DNA from 4 places in the Serratia sp. TSA_105.2 genome. Region 3 is predicted to be linked to each of the others. Evidence: predicted binding sites of a transcription regulator. Region 3 holds the regulator's gene; each other region holds the start of a gene.
The links. The regulator CRP, encoded in region 3, controls carbon source genes, mostly activating them, when cyclic AMP is high. The targets are predictions, from matches to a motif close to ATGTGANNNNNNTCACAT.
Positions count from the first base shown of each region.

Region 1: deoC (deoxyribose-phosphate aldolase) is a predicted target of CRP. The motif match lies at 1,854-1,871, and genes of this name have one in related genera.
Region 2: ACUTSC_RS07625 (ABC-F family ATPase) is a predicted target of CRP. The motif match lies at 1,967-1,984, and genes of this name have one in related genera.
Region 4: udp (uridine phosphorylase) is a predicted target of CRP. The motif match lies at 2,139-2,156, and genes of this name have one in related genera.

Region 1 covers NZ_JBQZFT010000004.1:253,676-257,058, forward strand. Annotated here, with positions in the region: gene ACUTSC_RS15435 (TatD family hydrolase) at 1-261, shown strand, start outside; gene ACUTSC_RS15440 (NupC/NupG family nucleoside CNT transporter) at 446-1,723, shown strand; gene deoC (deoxyribose-phosphate aldolase) at 2,094-2,873, shown strand; gene deoA (thymidine phosphorylase) at 2,940-3,383, shown strand, end outside.
Region 2 covers NZ_JBQZFT010000002.1:277,297-280,679, reverse strand. Annotated here, with positions in the region: gene ACUTSC_RS07630 (MFS transporter) at 12-1,316, opposite strand; gene ACUTSC_RS07625 (ABC-F family ATPase) at 2,010-3,383, shown strand, end outside.
Region 3 covers NZ_JBQZFT010000017.1:24,356-27,738, reverse strand. Annotated here, with positions in the region: gene argD (bifunctional acetylornithine/succinyldiaminopimelate transaminase) at 1-49, shown strand, start outside; gene ACUTSC_RS24280 (YccS/YhfK family putative transporter) at 90-2,168, opposite strand; gene crp (cAMP-activated global transcriptional regulator CRP) at 2,219-2,851, opposite strand; gene ACUTSC_RS24270 (OsmC family protein) at 3,234-3,383, shown strand, end outside.
Region 4 covers NZ_JBQZFT010000016.1:20,819-24,201, forward strand. Annotated here, with positions in the region: gene ACUTSC_RS24000 (DedA family protein) at 1-261, opposite strand, end outside; gene ACUTSC_RS24005 (tyrosine-protein phosphatase) at 341-1,123, opposite strand; gene udp (uridine phosphorylase) at 1,254-2,015, opposite strand; gene ACUTSC_RS24015 (dienelactone hydrolase family protein) at 2,502-3,329, shown strand.

The DNA.
Region 1 (3,383 bases), on a different contig from region 3:
TACATCGGCGTGGGCGGCACCATCACCTATGAGCGGGCGCAGAAAACGCGCGGCGTGATGGCGCAACTGCCGCTTGAAGCGCTGCTGCTGGAGACCGATGCGCCGGACATGCCGCTGGCCGGCTATCAGGGGCAGCCGAATCGCCCCGAACGCGCCGCCGAGGTGTTTCAAACGCTGTGCGAACTGCGGCCGGAACCGGCCGACGAGATCGCCGCCCACCTGCAACGCAATACTCAGGCACTGTTCGCCATGCCGGATTGATGGGTTTATAACGTGACTTGTGTCACGTTATAGGATTTTCATTTGCGTCTCGTTGTATACATTTGTGACATAAATCGGTGCGAGGGTGACCTCGCTCAGTATAATCCCCCCCGAAACTCTCCAATAGCAAACCTCTCTTCATGAGCAGGGATGTATTTTATTTTTTGCAACAGGGAAACTTTGCATGCAACTCATCATGAGTCTGGTCGGCATGGCAGTGCTGATCGCCATTGCGGTGCTGCTCTCCAGCAACCGCCGGGCCATCAAACTGCGCACCGTCGTGTGGGCGTTCATCATCCAGATCGGCATCGGCGCGCTGGTGCTGTACGTGCCGCTGGGCCGCAGCATCCTCGGCAGTATGTCTAACGGCGTGGCAAACGTTATCGCCTACGGCAATCAGGGCATTTCGTTCATTTTCGGTGGGCTGGTGTCCGACAAGATGTTCGAGGTGTTCGGCGGCGGCGGCTTCGTATTCGCGCTGCGCGTTCTGCCGGTGATCGTGTTCTTCTCCTCGCTGATTGCGGTGCTGTACTACCTCGGCATCATGCAGTTGGTGATCCGCGTGCTGGGCGGCGGCCTGCACAAGCTGCTGGGCACCTCGCGCACCGAATCGCTGTCGGCGACCGCCAACATTTTCGTTGGCCAGACCGAAGCGCCGCTGGTGGTGCGCCCGTATATCGCCACCATGAGCCAGTCAGAACTGTTCGCCGTGATGTGCGGTGGCCTGGCCTCGGTAGCCGGTTCGGTGCTGGCAGGGTACGCGCAGATGGGCGTGCCGCTGGAATACCTGATCGCCGCGTCCTTCATGGCCGCGCCGGGCGGACTGCTGTTCGCCAAGCTGATGGTGCCGGAAACCGAGCAGACCCACGATAAAGACGATGCGATGAAGCTGATCGCCGAAGAAGATCGTCCGGCCAACGTGATCGACGCGGCGGCTTCCGGCGCGGCTTCCGGCATGCAGCTGGCGCTAAACGTCGGTGCGATGCTGCTGGCGTTTATCGCGCTGATCGCCTTGCTTAACGGCATTCTCGGCGGTATCGGCGGCTGGTTCGATTATCCGCAGCTGTCGCTTGAACTGATCCTCGGTTGGGTGTTCTCGCCGATCGCCTTCCTGATCGGCGTGCCGTGGAGCGAAGCGATGACCGCCGGTTCGTTTATCGGCCAGAAGATCATCGTCAACGAGTTCGTCGCTTACATGAACTTCGGCGCCTATCTGCGTCCGGACGACGTGGTGGCGGCGGAAGGCCTGCAGGTCCTGTCGACCCACACCAAGGCGATCATTTCCTTCGCGCTGTGCGGCTTCGCCAACCTTTCCTCGGTGGCGATCCTGCTGGGCGGTCTGGGCAGCATGGCGCCCAACCGTCGCCACGACATCGCGCGTTTCGGTCTGAAGGCCGTGGCGGCGGGCACGCTGTCCAACCTGATGAGCGCCACCATCGCCGGTTTCTTCCTGGCGCTGTAAGCCATCCCGGAGCCCGCGACGGCGCGACCGATCGCGGGACTCCGCCTATACTCTAAGCAACGCGGGTGCTTGCCGCACCCGCGATCTTCAGCCGCTTCTTTAGCGAATTTGTGAACGATATCGCGTTATTTTGTGATGCTCTTCACATATAATTCCGGTCTGTTACAGTGCTATTTCATATAGTGTGACGATGAACGCGAATCGCCCTTGGCATTCGTGTTCAAATAGCTATTACTGGCCGGCCGCAAGGCGGGTGGCCATGTGCGGTGAGAAGGATCTCAGTTGCCGCCGCGGGAACGCCGTTCCCCTGCGCTATCTTCATGGAACCAAGTCCGCTCGCCAACACCCAGGTACTCAGTTGGAGAGTTTTATGACCGAATTAACCGCAGCAGCGCAACGTGCGCTGAACCTGATGGATTTAACCACGCTGAATGATGATGACACCGACGAGAAAGTGATCGCCCTCTGTCGTCAGGCCAACAGCCCGGCCGGCCACACGGCGGCCATCTGTATCTACCCGCGTTTTATTCCGGTAGCGCGCAAGGCGCTGCGCGAGCAAGGCACGCCGGATATCCGTATCGCCACCGTGACCAACTTCCCGCATGGCAACGACGATATCGACATCGCGCTGGCGGAAACCCGCGCGGCCATCGCCTATGGCGCGGATGAAGTGGACGTGGTGTTCCCTTACCGCGCGCTGATCGCCGGCAACGAACAGGTCGGCTTCGAGCTGGTGAAACAGTGCAAGCAGGCTTGTCAGGCGGCCAACGTGCTGCTGAAAGTGATCATCGAAACCGGTGAGCTGAAGCAGGCCGACCTGATCCGCAAGGCGTCCGAGATTGCCATCAAGGCCGGGGCGGACTTTATCAAGACCTCCACCGGTAAGGTGTCGGTCAATGCCACTTTGGAGAGCGCCGAGCTGATGATGTCGGTGATCCGCGATCTGGGCGTGGCGAAGACCGTGGGCTTCAAGCCGGCCGGCGGCGTGCGCACCGCGGAAGACGCGCTGCATTATCTGCAACTTGCCGATCGTATTCTGGGCGAAGGGTGGGCCGATGCGCGGCATTTCCGCTTTGGCGCTTCCAGCCTGCTGGCCAGCTTGCTGACCGCGCTGGGCCACCAGACCCAGACCGCCGGCGGCGGCTACTGATCGATTTCGTTGGCGGGCGCCAGGCGCGCCCGTCTGCACCGACTCTCGGCGACACAGGGGGATGCCTTGTTCCTGGCTCAAGAAATTATTCGTAAAAAACGCGACGGCCAGCCGTTAAGCGAAGCGGAAATCCGCTTTTTCATCAACGGCATTCGCGACAACGTGGTGTCGGAAGGGCAGATCGCCGCGCTGGCGATGACCATTTATTTCCATGACATGAGCATGCCGGAGCGCGTGGCGCTCACCATGGCGATGCGCGATTCCGGCACCGTGCTGGACTGGAAGAGTCTGGCGCTGAACGGCCCGATCGTCGACAAGCATTCGACCGGCGGCGTGGGCGACGTGACCTCGCTGATGCTCGGCCCGATGGTGGCGGCCTGCGGCGGCTATGTGCCGATGATCTCCGGCCGCGGCCTGGGGCATACCGGCGGCACGCTGGACAAGCTGGAAGCCATTCCGGGCTTCAATATTTTCCCGGACGATAACGCCTTCCGCAAAATCATTCAGGAC
Region 2 (3,383 bases), on a different contig from region 3:
ACCCGGGGGCCTTACTCGGTGTGGCGCTCCTGGAACAGCAGAGTGGCAATCAGACTGACGGTCAGCATGCCGGTCACGTACCACGCCGGCGCCAGCGGGTTGCCGCTGGTCTCCAGCAGCCAGGTGACGATCAGCTGCGCCGAGCCGCCGAACAGCGTCACGCCGAAGGCGTAAATCATCGAGGTGCCGGTGGCGCGCACGTGGCGCGGCAGCGCCGAGACGATCAGCATGGTGCTGGCCAGCATGTTGATGCCTAGCGCGCCGATCAGCAGGATGCGGAAGACGATCGCCAGCCACAGGGTTTGCGTGGCGCTGAGGAACCAGAAGGTCGGGTAAATCAGGATCAACGCCGCAAAGATCGAGAACAGCAGCGGCCTTTTGTAATTCTGGATCCGATCGACATAGCGCCCGGCGTAATAGACCGCCACGATTTGCACCACGGAGGCGATACAGCTGAACAGATAGGCAGTCGGGCCGGCGATGTGGTAGGTCTGCATCATGTAGGTCGGCATGTAAAGCAGAACCACATAAACCATCACGGTGCCGGACATGATGACCAGCACCCCCAGCAATAGGTCTTTAGCATGGTTGCTCACCAGATCCCATACCGGATTCAGCGGTACCCGCGCACGATCCGGCTGTTCGCCGCTGTAGGTCTCTTCCAGGTGCTTACGGATATAGACGCCGACCGGAATGATCAGCAGGCCGATGATGAACGGCACGCGCCAGCCCCAGGCATACAGCGCCTCTTCCGACAGAAAATAGGTGAGCGCCAGCCCGCAAGAGGCGCCGAGCAGGGCGCTGACGCCCTGGCTGATGGCCTGCCAACTGACGAAAAAGCCGCGCTGATTGGCCCCGGCGGACTCCAGCAGTAGCGTGGTCGCTGAGCCCACTTCACCGCCGGCGGCGAAGCCCTGAATCAGGCGGCCGACTACGATCAGCACCGGTGCCAGAACGCCGATTTGCGCATGGGTTGGCGCGAAGGCAATCAGGGCGGTGCCGACGCCCATCAGCACGATGGTCATCAGCATGGCGGCCTTGCGGCCGACCCGGTCGGCATAGGCGCCCAGCACCATGCTGCCCAGCGGGCGCATGATAAAGCCGACGCCGAACACCGCCACCGACATCAACAAAGAGCCGTAGGCGCTGTCGCTGGGAAAATAGAGTTTGCCGATGATGGCGGCAAAGAAGCTGTACACGGTGAAGTCGAAAATCTCCAGGCCGTTGCCCAGGCTGGCACCGACAATGACTTTGTATTTTACCGCGCTTTTCTCCGCCGTTTGGCTTTTGGGCAAGGTTTTTTCAGCAGTGTTCATCGTTATCTCTCGCGATAGGTGGACGGTGTGTTGTTATTATTTTCTGGCCACAGACGGCGTTATCTGGTGCGGCGATAACCGAGACCCGAAACGCCAACAAAATGGCAACGTCACGTTTACATATACTTGTATGTACAATTCTATGCAATATGAGGGCGATTAACGGGATAATGCTGGTTTGATTTTTTTAACTTTTTGTATTTATATGTTTTTTTTGAATTTATGACGTGTGGTAGTGAGGTGGTTTAGTGCCGATTTAGTGAGCTGTCGCGCATTAATCATCGAAAAACCCCTGGCATTTAAGAAGGCGGTCACAAAATATCGCGTATAGCAGAATATGTGGCGATAGTCGGCAAGAAATAGAATTAAATAGAAGTGTGTTGACTGTATCAATGATTCTCAAGAGGTATTCAGGTGCGATTTATTCTTACCTGGTGCGGTATCTGGCGAGAATGTATTTCATTTTTTATTTTAATTAATCCCGATAATTAATATGTTTTGTGAATTTGTTCGAGCTATTGTATGGTTTGCTGAGCGAAGCCTCCCCGTGACTTTCATCGGTATTATCCAACGCAGGTATGATTCATCCGTCGGCGCCGCTCAAAATGTCACCAAAACTTCCCGCGATCTCTGCACCCCGTTGTGGCATAATGCGCGCCAAATCACATTCCCTATGTATAAAGAGCGAGCGCTGTGTTAAGCACCAACAACATCACCATGCAGTTCGGCAGCAAGCCGTTGTTTGAAAACATCTCTGTCAAATTCGGCGGCGGCAACCGTTACGGCCTGATCGGCGCCAACGGCTGCGGCAAGTCCACCTTTATGAAAATCCTCGGCGGCGATTTGGCGCCGACCGGCGGCAACGTGTTCCTCGATCCGAACGAGCGTCTGGGTAAACTGCGTCAGGATCAGTTTGCCTTCGAACAATACAGCGTGCTGGACACCGTGATCATGGGCCACACCGAGCTGTGGGCGGTGAAGGAAGAGCGCGACCGCATCTATGCCATGGCGGAGATGAGCGAAGAAGACGGCTATAAAGTGGCCGATCTGGAAGTCGCCTACGGCGAGATGGACGGTTACACCGCCGAAGCGCGTGCCGGCGAACTGCTGCTTGGCGTCGGTATTCCGGTGGAACAGCACTACGGCCCGATGAGCGAAATCGCGCCGGGTTGGAAGCTGCGCGTGTTGCTGGCGCAGGCGCTGTTCTCCGATCCGGAAATCCTGCTGCTCGACGAACCGACGAACAACCTGGACATCGATACCATTCGCTGGCTGGAGCAGGTGCTGAACGAACGCAACAGCACCATGATCATCATCTCGCACGACCGTCACTTCCTGAACATGGTCTGCACCCACATGGCGGATCTGGACTACGGCGAGCTGCGCGTTTATCCGGGCAACTACGACGAATACATGACCGCCGCCACCCAGGCGCGTGAACGTCTGCTGGCCGACAACGCGAAGAAGAAGGCGCAGATCAACGAGCTGCAATCGTTCGTCAGCCGCTTCAGCGCCAACGCCTCCAAATCCAAGCAGGCCACCTCGCGCGCCCGCCAGATCGACAAGATCCAGTTGGAAGAAGTGAAGGCCTCCAGCCGCCAGAACCCGTTCATCCGTTTCGATCAGGACAAGAAGCTGTTCCGTAACGCGCTGGAAGTGGAAGCGCTCACCAAGGGCTTCGACAACGGCCCGCTGTTCAGCAAGCTGAACCTGATGGTGGAAGTGGGTGAGAAGGTTGCGGTGCTGGGCGCCAACGGCATCGGTAAAACCACCCTGCTGAAAACGCTGGTGGGCGACGCGCAGCCGGACAGCGGCACCGTGAAGTGGTCGGAAAACGCCCGTATCGGTTACTACGCGCAGGATCACGAATACGAGTTCGACGATACTCTGACCGTGTTCGACTGGATGAGCCAGTGGAAGCAGGAAAAAGACGACGAGCAGGCGGTGCGCAGCGTGCTGGGCCGTTTGCTGTTCAGCCAGGACGACATCAAGAAGAAAGTGAAGGTGCTGTCCGGTGGTGAGAAGGGCCGCATGCTGTTCGGCAAGCTGATGATGCAGCGCCCGAAT
Region 3 (3,383 bases):
CGGCATGGCGCTGTTCGAGCTGGCGGTGCAGGATGTGATTAACGCCTGAAGCCCGCGCGGCATATAACGGGGCGCGGCATGCCGCGCCCTTATTGATCGCGCAGTTTGCGCTTGAGCCAAATGCCGTGGTGCGGGCGCTGGCGCCAGGCCAGCGACGAAATGGTGTGCATCACGCTCAGGTGCGACAAAATGCGCCGCAGATGGCGCTCCATCTCGGTAACGGGCATGTCCGGATGCAGATCCGGCGGCTGCATGATGCCGCTGTTGCCGCTGCTCGGGCCGTCGTATTCCAACCGCTGCTGGCAGCTTTGCAGCGCGATTTCACAGGTTTGCAGATACGCTTCCGCCAGTTTCGGCGTCAGCATGTAGTGCTCGCGTGCCAGAATGGTCATGGCGTTCAGGTGTTCGACGATGAACTGGCTGTGAGTGACCCACAGCCGCATGTCCGCCAGATAGTTTGACGCGAACCCCGGCTCTTGCATCGCCTGATTGAGCGAGGTGAACAGCGCGTTGTGTGCCTGGTTGACCTGCATGCGGGTATAGGCCAACGCGGTGGCGTCCGGTTCCGGTTGCTTCAGCATCAGCCGCAGCGCGGCTTGATCGTTCTCCAGCGCCTGATGGGCATTCTTGCGCAGCAGCCCGCTTTGCCACTGCGGCCACAGCCAAATGGTGCCGCCGAACGCCAGCACGCAGCCGATCAGCGTATCGATCAGGCGCGGTACCAGAAAATGCGAGCCGTTCAGCGCCAGCAGCTGCAGGGTGTAAACCGCCGTGACCGTAAAGCCAATCACCGACAGCCCGTAGTTCTTGCGCGAAACCAGGTAGGCCAGCAGCGTGATCACCAGCATGATGCTCAGCGTTTCTCCCTCCGGCAACTGCAGCTGCAGCAGCCCGGCTGCCAGCAATAGCCCGGCAATCGTGCCCAGCGCACGGTGCTGAATACGCACCCGGGTGGCGTTATACCCGTTTTGGCTCACCAGCATGATGGTGAGCAGGATCCAGTAAGGCTTCGGCAGGTTGAATACCGCACCCAGGCTGCTGCCGACCGCCAGCGTTACGCCCAGCCGCGCGGCGTTGCGCAGGGCGGTGGATTTGAACGACAGATAGCTGACCAGCGCCGGCCAAAACGGCAGGCGGTGCTGGCCGGGCATCAGGTCGCGGCGGTACAGCGGATGCTGGGTGCGCAGCAGGCGGGCGATGCGGCTGAAGTGGTAATAACAAAACTGGCCGACCGGGTTATCGGGATGCTGCGCCGCCATTTTTTCCAGCGCCGCCAGCTCGTGGGTCATGGAGAAGCGCTTCGAATGTTGATGGTAGAGAATATCGTGCGCCACCACGCGCAGCCGGCCGGCGATCACCTGAGCATTGCGGCGAATGATCGCTTCGGCCTGGCTCTGCTCCACCAGTTTTTGCACCTCTTCCGGCAGATGCAGGCTGACGGTGATGTGCTCCTGCAGGTCCATCGCCACCTGAAAGGCGCGCTGCAGGCGCTTTTGCTCGAGGTTGTTGGCGTGCGGCAGGAAATTAAGCTGTTGGTACAACAGGCTGATCAGGTCCATCACCTTTTGCTGGCGCACCAGCAGCGGAGGCAGCGCGGTCTGCGGATCGGTGTGCTGGGTCAGCAGCGAGTATTTGGCTTCGAAATAGTCCGCCAGTTCCAGGTAGAGCTGGCTGAGCGTCTCGCGCATCGGCTGCTCTTTCCACAGCTTGAACCAGAACCAGGTGAATAAGCCGTACCAGGCGGTGCCGATGGCGTACAGCAGCGGCGCCTGCCAGATGGGCACCGTGCCGGCCGTGCTGAGGGCGAAGATGGCGGCCACCAGCGCCGCCGGCAACAGCCGGGCGTGCAGCGGGCTGATTTCACCGGTGACGCCGAGCAGCAGCGCCAGGCCCAGCATCAGCGCCGGCAGCGGCAGGTGCCACAACATGGCCTGTTGCAGCAGCACGCTGCTGAAGGCGAACAGCGACCCGCCGACGATCAGCCGTTTAAAGAAGCGCTTATGCGGCGTGTCCAGCCCGGCGATATTGCAGCAGGCGGGCACCAGAGAGAACATCAGGCCGAGCTGCAGCTGGCCTATCAGCAGGCCGAACAGCACCGGCAGGCACAACACCAGCGTTTGTCGCAGTGCGTAGTTGATTTCCGGGTGGTAGATCAGGCGGCGCCACATGGCAGAGAGCAGATAAAAAAACGGCGCAGATTGCGCCGTTTCTTCAGAGATTAACGGGTGCCGTAGACGACAATGGTTTTGCCGTGGGCGGAAATCAGGTTTTGATCTTCCAGCATTTTCAGAATACGGCCAACGGTTTCACGCGAGCAGCCGACGATCTGGCCGATCTCCTGACGGGTGATTTTGATCTGCATGCCGTCCGGGTGAGTCATGGCGTCGGGTTGCTTCGCCAGATTCAGCAGGGTTTGCGCGATGCGGCCGGTAACGTCCAGGAAGGCGAGGTTGCCCACTTTTTCGGAGGTGACCTGCAGGCGGCTCGCCATTTGGGCGGACAGACGCATCAGGATGTCCGGGTTCACCTGGATCAACTGACGGAATTTCTTGTAGGAAATTTCGGCCACTTCACAGGCGGTTTTCGCGCGAACCCAGGCGCTGCGCTCCTGGCCTTCTTCGAACAATCCGAGCTCGCCGATGAAATCCCCCTGGTTGAGGTAGGACAGGATCATCTCTTTACCTTCTTCATCCTTGATCAGCACCGCGACGGAGCCTTTCACGATGTAGTAAAGCGTTTCGGCCTTTTCACCTTGGTGAATCAGCGTACTCTTCGATGGATATTTGTGGATATGGCAATGAGACAGGAACCATTCGAGAGTAGGGTCTGTTTGCGGTTTGCCGAGAACCATTCGCTGTTATCCTCTGTTGTTATCGCTGCCTTGTGTCACAGGGGTCAGAGTTCCCTGTAAAACCCGCCTGTAGCCGCAGTCATGAGCGAGGGCTACCGGCAAGTTTTGAGGCGTGTCATAAAAATACGCTGTCGCTCTAGCATATTAACTTGCCGTAAGCGCTGCAAGCTACATTCTGTTAACATACCGGTAAAGGAGCCTTTCTCTGGGCGTTTCCCTGAAATTCAGTGTCCCGGAAAGATTTATTGCGGCTCTGTTTGTAGCACAGAGTAAGGCGGGTGTCTCGTGTTGTCTCGCTTCAGCATGATTAGCATCAGGTTACGTTGCCTGTTTCTATGCGAAAGCGTACCCTGATTTTAAGAAATCAACCGGAGTGACCAGAATGCAGGCAAGAGTTAAATGGGTGGAAGGGTTAACGTTTTTGGGTGAATCGGCCTCCGGCCACCAGGTGCTGATGGACGGCAACGCCGGTGATAAAGCGCCCAGCCCGATGGAGATGGTGCTGATGTCGGTGGGCGGCTGCAGCGCGATC
Region 4 (3,383 bases), on a different contig from region 3:
CTGATAGTGATAGCCGATCCAGTAAGAGAGCCAGTCGCCGAAAAACGCCCCGACGGCGGCAGCGGCCCAAATCGGCCAAAAGGCGATGCCGCTTTCGCCGATCAGCGCGCCCAGCGCCAGCAGGATCACCGTGGCCGGCAGCAGCAGCGACAAAAACGCCAGCGACTCGCCGAACGCCAGGAAAAAGATGATGGGAATGGCCCAGCCTTCGTGCTGACGCACGACGTCGCTGACCCAGTTGATAACGTCATTGAGACTCAATGCGGGGCTCCTGATACGCGATAATTCGCCGCCTAGGATAGGCCGGGGCGAGTTAAACCCCGGCTAAACGCGCGGCGATTTACTCGAGGTAGAACGCCTGCACCGCTTCGCGCTGGGCCGCGCCCAGGCCGTATTCCGCTTCCAGCCAGCGGTCGGTGGAACCGTATTGCTGACGGATGCAGCCCAACGCCGTCATCAGGAACTCCTCGCGCGCGCTGAGCACGTAGGCGAATTGCTCCAGCGCCGCCGCATTCAGCTTGATAGACAGCTGATCCAGCATCTGCTCGCGGAAAGTGGCCAGCGTGGTTTCGGTTAGCAGATAGTCTTCCAGCACCGTCGCTTCGTCGGCCCCCAGCGCGAACAGCACCAGTGCCGAACCGACCCCGGTGCGATCCTTGCCGACCGCGCAGTGCTGTACGATGGCGCCGCCGCCAGGATTGCTCAACAGCTGCGCCAGCCGCTGATAGGCCGCATTGCCGAACGGCAGGCGGCGATACAGCTCCAGCATGAACGCCCGGGCGTCGAAGGCGGCCAGCGTCTCGTTGGTGAGCTTCTCCAGGTTGGCGTTGACTTCGCTGCTCAGCGGGTTGGCCGGCACGTGGTGATAGTCGGCGCCACTCCACAGAATATCCGGCTTGGCCTGCACCTCATCGGCATCGCGGTAGTCCAGCACCGAACGCACCGGCACGCCGGCGAGAAAGGTGCAGTCGTTTTCCGTCAGCCGCTCGAGGGAACCGGAGCGGAACAGCAGGCCGCGCTTGATGCGGCGCCCGTCGGCCACGCCGTTGCCGCCGAAGTCGCGGAAATTGATGCCGCCGTCGAGCGGCGCGAGCGAAGGATGAAGCAGGATCTGGGCGGTCATAAACGTCCTCGTTGTTTTTGTTATGACAACGCGCGGCAGCCATCGGCGCAGCGCTGAGGAGTATCACCGTAACAGATTCGCCGCGAATGGAAAAACGGGCCGCGTCGGCGGCCCGCTGGGGGAAAGGCGATTACAGCAGGCGGCGGGCGGCGTCCACCACGATCTGCACCGCTTTGCTTTCGGTGTTTTTCATGGTCTCGGCGTTCGGGATCTCTTGCTGGGTGCGGTTGACGATCACCCCGGCCACCATGCCGGCACGCAGGCCCTGGCTGGCACACATGGTCAACAGCGTGGCGGATTCCATTTCATAGTTCATCACGCCCATCGCCTGCCACTCTTCCATCGAGCCTTTGAAGCGGCTGACCACGCGGCCGGAGTAAGTGTCGTAACGCTCCTGGCCCGGATAGAAGGTATCGGAGGAGGCGGTCACGCCGATGTGCGTGGTAGCGCCGCTGGCCTTGGCCGCTTCCACCAGCGCGGTGGTGCAGGCGAAGTCCGCGACCGCCGGGAACTCCATCGGCGCAAAGTGCAGGCTGGCGCCGTCGAGGCGTACCGCCGCCGTGGTGACCAGCACGTCACCGACGTTGATGTTCGCCTGAATGGCGCCGGTGGTGCCGATGCGCAGGAAGGTGCGAATGCCCAGCTGCGCCAGCTCTTCCACCGCGATAGAGGTAGACGGGCCGCCGATACCGGTAGAGCAGACGATCACCGCCTTGCCGTCCAGCTCCGCGCGCCAGGTAGTGAATTCACGATGGGAGGCCAGATGCACCGGATTTTCCATCAGCTTGGCAATCTTCTCTACGCGCTGCGGATCGCCCGGCACGATGGCAAGCTGGGCCCCTTGTAAATCGTTCTTGGTGAGGCCGAGATGAAAAACGTCAGACTGAGACATACGAGACTCCTCATGGATCATGTTTATTGGGAGGAACAAAAAAGCACTCTACTGAAAATCGCCGCTTAATTTCGTGACGATAGTCACTATGAAAAGAGAAACAAATTACATGCTACATATTTTTTGTGATTTTTATCACAAAAATCACTGTAACGCCCCCAGAGCGCACCGCTATACCTCAGTCTAGCCGACAAATCTTGCCGCCCTCTGCCCGTTGGTTGCCGGCTGAAACTATTTAGCTGATCAATTCGAAATACCCTCATCTTATCGGTTGCTTAGGGACAAAAAAGCCCTCTAACGCACCTTATGGCACTTACGCGGGGCAAAACGCGTAATAACATGATAAAAAGCGCTTAAAAATGCCGCAAAGCCAGATAATTAGCCGTTTTTTATCAACTTGTCCGAAAGTGCGCCACGCAGCGCCAATAATGGGTAATCTTTCCTATAGTTAATCTCAGCGCTTTTTTCTATTGCACGGAGACCGCAATGAAAACCGAACATGTGATGACATTAGAACAGCCTCAGGGGGGATTCGCCCCGGCCGCCGCGCCGTTGGCCGCCTCCGCGATTATCACCGACGAACAGGGCATTCACGCCGGGCAAACGACCATTCCTTCTCAGGGCGACGCGCTGCCGGCCTACGTCGCCAAACCCGCCGACCAGAGCGGCCCTTTCCCCATCGTGCTGGTGGTGCAGGAAATCTTCGGCGTCCATGAACATATTCAGGATCTGTGCCGCCGCCTGGCCAAGCAGGGCTATCTGGCGATCGCGCCCGAGCTCTATTTCCGCCAGGGCGACGCCAACGACTACACCGATATCGGCGAGCTGTTCCAGCAGTTGGTCACCAAGGTGCCGGATCGTCAGGTGCTGTCGGATCTGGATCACGCCGCACACTGGGCTATCCGCCACGGCGGCGACGCCGGCAAGCTGGCGATCACCGGTTTTTGCTGGGGTGGCCGCATCACCTGGCTGTACGCGGCGCATAACCCGCAGTTGAAGGCGGCGGTCGCCTGGTACGGCAAACTGGTCGGCGAGAAAACGCTGAATTCACCGAAGCAGCCGGTCGACGTCGCCACCCACCTGTCGGCGCCGGTGCTGGGGCTGTATGGCGGCCAGGACAGCGGCATCCCGCTGGAGACGGTGGAAACCATGCGTCAGGCGATCCGCGCCGCCAACGCCGAGGCCGAAATCGTGGTGTATCCCGAGGTCGGGCATGCGTTCAACGCCGATTATCGTCCCAGCTACAACGCCGAAGCGGCGCAAGACGGCTGGCAGCGCATGCTGGCGTGGTTCGCCCAGCACGGCGTCAAATAATTTCCCGCGCATAAAAAAGGGCGCCGAAGCGCCCAATCATCACACCAGTAAATC